Regions from separate parts of the Candidatus Mycolicibacterium alkanivorans genome, predicted to be linked through region 2. Evidence: predicted binding sites of a transcription regulator. Region 2 holds the regulator's gene; the other holds the start of a gene.

Region 1 (2,398 bases), 580 kb from region 2:
GACCAACACCCCACCACGCCCCGGGGATTCGTTACAGACCCACGCACCTAGGGGCAGTGCCGGGCTAGATGATGCCGCGCTTGAGGCGACGACGCTCCCGTTCGGAAAGTCCGCCCCAGATACCGAAGCGCTCATCATGCGCCAAGGCGTACTCGAGGCACCAATCACGCACCTCGCAGCCCAGGCAGATGCGCTTGGCCTCCCGGGTGGAACCACCCTTCTCGGGGAAGAACGCCTCAGGGTCAGTCTGCGCGCACAGCGCGCGTTCCTGCCACTGCTCGTCGCCTGGTTCCATCGGTGTCACATAGACGGGATCGCGCACCAGACTCAAATGAGCGCGTGCCGTTGCCCCCGTGTTCTGCGAGCCGGTAATGGTGTGCGGCGCCCCCAACGCGCCAATGAAGTGCTGATAGGACATTTCCGCCTCCTCACCTGGTTTCGTAGATACCTGCATCAGTCGCCCACTATGAAAGTGTGGCCATCCCAGTTCGAACATACGGTCGAATCTCGGTCTGCGACACCGAAAACGGCGCATGGACCGCGAAATGACACAGATGTGATTAGACACGCCCACGATGGTCCGGTCAAGCGATTCAACAGAATTTGATACCACTTTCCTGCGGGAATTCGGCGAGTCGATGCCCCGGCGTGTCTCGGAGGTGACTTGATCGTGACCGCGTGCGGCGCCCAATGACCTGACCGCCTAGTGTCGATCGTTGTGAAGATCACCGTTCTGGTCGGCGGCGTGGGGGGCGCCCGGTTCCTGCTGGGGGTGCAACGACTGCTCGGCCTGGGCCAGTTCGCCGGCCAGATCTCAGGGGCCACAAGCGATCTTGATCACGAACTCACCGCGGTGGTCAACATCGGCGATGACGCGTGGATGCACGGCGTGCGGATCTGTCCGGATCTCGACACGTGCATGTACACCCTCGGCGGCGCAATCGATCCCGAGCGGGGGTGGGGACACCGCAACGAGACGTGGAATGCGAAAGAGGAATTGGCCGCCTATGGAGCGCAGCCCGCCTGGTTCGGTCTGGGTGACCGAGATTTGGCGACGCATCTGGTGCGCAGTCAGATGCTTCGTGCGGGATATCCCCTTTCGCAAGTGACCGAAGCGCTATGCCACCGGTGGTCACCGGGAGCCAGGCTGTTGCCAGCCAGTGACGACCGCTGCGAGACACACGTCGTGATCACAGACCCGGAATCCGGCGATCGCAAGGCAATCCACTTCCAGGAGTGGTGGGTGCGCTATCGCGCCCAGGTGCCCACCCACAGCTTCGCCTTCATCGGCGTGGAGAACGCCAAGGCCGCACCGGGTGTCGCCGACGCGATCAACGACGCCGAGGTGGTCATGCTGGCGCCGTCGAACCCCGTCGTGAGCATCGGCGCGATCCTCAACATTCCAGGCATCCGCGCGGCGCTGCGCTCCACCGGCGCCCCGGTGGTCGGCTACTCCCCCATCATCGACGGAAAGCCGTTGCGCGGCATGGCCGACGAATGCCTGTCGGTGATCGGCGTGGAAACCACCTCCCAAGCCGTTGGCCGGCACTACGGCGCACGGTCGGGCACCGGGATCCTGGACTATTGGCTGATCTCCGAGGGCGACCACGCCGAAATACCCGGGATCACCGTGAAAGCGATCCCGCTGCTGATGTCCGATCCGCAGGCCACTGCCCAGATGGTCCGCGCCGCACTGGAACTCGCGGGCGTGGCTCTGTGAGCCACGAGCACGGCACGGCGGCACCGATCGAGATCCTGCCCGTCAGCGGTCTTCCCGAGTTCCGCCCCGGTGATGATCTCGCCGCGGCGGTCGCGGCGGCCGCACCGTGGTTGCGCGACGGTGACGTCGTCGTCGTCACCAGCAAGGTGGTGTCCAAGTGCGAGGGACGCATCGTGGCGGCACCCGCCGACCCCGAGGAGCGGGATGCGCTGCGCCGCAGACTGATCGACTCCGAGGCGGTGCGGGTTCTGGCACGCAAGGGCCGAACGCTGATCACCGAGAACCGCATCGGCCTCGTACAGGCCGCGGCGGGCGTCGACGGCTCGAACATCGGGACGACCGAATTGGCCTTGCTCCCAGTTGATCCCGACGGCAGTGCCGCATCGCTGCGCTCCGCGCTGCGCGATCGATTGGGCGTCGACGTCGCCGTGCTGATCACCGACACCATGGGCCGCGCCTGGCGCAACGGCCAGACCGATGCGGCGATCGGCTCGGCGGGGCTGCCCGTGCTCTACGGCTACGCCGGTGCGATCGACACGCACGGCAACGAACTGCTGGTGACCGAAGTCGCCGTGGCCGACGAGATCGCCGCGGCGGCCGATCTGGTCAAGGGCAAGCTGACCGCGGTGCCCATCGCCGTGGTGCGCGGGCTGGGTCTGGCCGACGACGGATCCACCG
Region 2 (2,398 bases):
GCGCCATCAACGCCGCGTGGGGCAAGCTCGGCGGAGCCACCGGGAAACTCGGGGTGCCCACCGGCGAACAGAAGACCGACGGCGACACCGTCACCCAGACCTTCAGTGGTGGCGAGATCTCGTTCAACACGGCCGCCAACACATTCAGCACCAAGCCGGCCGAGCTGGCCGGGCAGCTGTCGGGCATCGAGGTGCCCGCCGGCACACCGGGTCCCTCCGCGCCGGGAAAGTCCGGCAAGGGGCTCAACTGGCACTGGTGGTGGCTGCTGGTGATCATCCCGGCGCTGCTGTTGGTCAGCGTAATCGCGCTCGGCCTGATGCGGCTGCAGCGCCGGCGTGCCGCGCACCTCGATGACGAGGATTACGACGATGACGACCACTGGGCGGACGGTGGTCGGGTTCAGGTACCGCAGTCGTCGGGCTACGGCAGGTCGGCACCCGACGCGACGACCAAGACGATGCCGGGTCCCGAGGACGTTCTCGATGGCGACCAGGATTCCATCGACACCACGCCGACCCGCATTCCCTCCGAGCCCGAGCCCGAGACGGCACCGGAGCTGGTCGAGGTTCCCGCGGAGTTCGTCGAACATGAGGAGTACGCCGAAGTCGAGGAGGTCGACGAGGAGCCCAGCGATACCGGTCGCCACGCCGCAGTGAATCTCGAAGAGTCACAGTCGATGTGGAGGCTCAACATGGGCGAGCTCGGCACGCCGCGCCGCCGTCGCGCTGCCGAGGACGTCACGGTCGAGCCGGAAGACTATGCCCGGCCCGCGGAGGTTGTGGAATCCGGGGACGAGGAACAGCACGGTGCGGCCAAGCCGGCGATCCACTTGCCACTGGCCGATCCGTATCAGGCACCCGAAGGCTACGTCATCAAAGCCAACACGCATTCGGGTCTCTACTACACCCCGGATTGCGCCCTCTACGACCACACCGTTCCCGAAGTGTGGTTCGCCAGTGAGGAACTCGCGCAGGCGAACGGCTTTATCAAAGCCGAGTAGTCGCGGTCGGCAGGGACGGAGTCCCGGCTAGACCTTGCGGATGACGGTGACGACCTTGCCCAAGATGGCGGCGTCGTTTCCGGGAATCGGGTCGAACGCCGGATTGTGCGGCATCAGCCAGACCTGGCCGCCCGCGCGCTTGAAGGTCTTCACGGTGGCCTCGCCGTCGATCATCGCCGCCACGATGTCGCCGTTCTCGGCGACGTTCTGCTGGCGGATGACGACCCAGTCGCCGTCACAGATCGCCGCGTCGATCATGGACTCGCCCACAACCTTGAGCAGGAACAGCGAGCCTTCACCGACGAGTTCGCGCGGTAGCGGGAAGACGTCGGTGACGACCTCTTCGGCCAGAATGGGGCCGCCTGCCGCGATCCGGCCGAGGACCGGGACGAAGGTGGGTTCCGGCAGCGCGTCGGAGCCGGCGACCTCGGTTGCCGCGGGGGCAGCGGGGGCCGCGCGGTCGTCGGCACCACGCACGTCGACCGCGCGGGGCCGGTTCGGGTCGCGGCGCAGATAACCCTTTCGCTCCAGCGTGCGCAACTGGTGGGCCACCGACGACGTCGAGGTGAGGCCGACGGCATCGCCGATCTCACGGATGCTCGGGGGATAGCCACGGGTGGTGACCGAGGCGCGAATGACGTCGAGGATGGTGCGCTGCCGCTCGGTCAGTCCGGAGTCGGGAGTTGTCTCAGTGCGGTCGCTCATGGCGCCGAATGTAGTCGCACTGCCGACGAGAATCAAACATTTGTTCGAGCGTGTCGCATCGCGTCGCCGGCCTGATCGCGCTCCGCGAAAACTTGTCGGTGAGCCGCTCTATTCTTCCGACACGCTCGCTCGCATGTTCGAGTATCGAACACATGATCGAGTAGAATTCGAACACAAGAACGAACAGCGGGCGCCTCGACGGAAGGAGCGGACGTGACAGTCATCGACGATCGGCAGGTGGTTTCGTGGCCGTCGGGTTTCCGGCCGAGCCGGACCCCGGCCCGCCAGCGCCCCGGCTCATCGCGCCCCGGCCCATCGCGCCCCGCTGCGGCGCCGATGCGCTATCGCGGCACCGGCGTCCCGGTGTCGCAGGCCGTGCACAGCCGCAGGCCGGTCAGCACGGCGGTGACCATCGCCCTGGCCGGTCTGGCGGCGCTGATCACCCTGTGGCTCGGTTCGTTGGCGCACTTCAGTTCCGGCGCGGTGGCCCCGGCACAGATTCCCGATCAGCTCGCCGTCGTGCAGGTCCAGGCCGGGGAGTCCCTGGAGCAGGTCGCGGCGCGGGCGGCTCCGGACGCGCCGGTCAGCCAGGTGGTGCAGCGTATCCGCGACCTCAACAAGCTCGATTCGGCGTCGCTGGACGCCGGTCAGACGCTGATCGCACCGATCGGCTGATCGCGCCCCGGCCATGG

Evidence for each region. The regulator LexA, encoded in region 2, represses DNA repair genes until DNA is damaged. The targets are predictions, from matches to a motif close to CGAACANNTGTTCG.
Region 1: the regulator LexA is predicted to act here: its motif matches at 490-503, upstream of cofD (2-phospho-L-lactate transferase).

Annotation. Positions count from the first base shown of each region.
Region 1 covers NZ_JAIVFL010000001.1:3,822,033-3,824,430, forward strand. The annotation lists gene K9U37_RS18725 (WhiB family transcriptional regulator) at 65-418, opposite strand; gene cofD (2-phospho-L-lactate transferase) at 719-1,720, shown strand; gene K9U37_RS18735 (coenzyme F420-0:L-glutamate ligase) at 1,717-2,398, shown strand, end outside.
Region 2 covers NZ_JAIVFL010000001.1:3,241,489-3,243,886, reverse strand. The annotation lists gene K9U37_RS15905 (sunset domain-containing protein) at 1-1,001, shown strand, start outside; gene lexA (transcriptional repressor LexA) at 1,029-1,706, opposite strand; gene K9U37_RS15895 (LysM peptidoglycan-binding domain-containing protein) at 1,920-2,381, shown strand.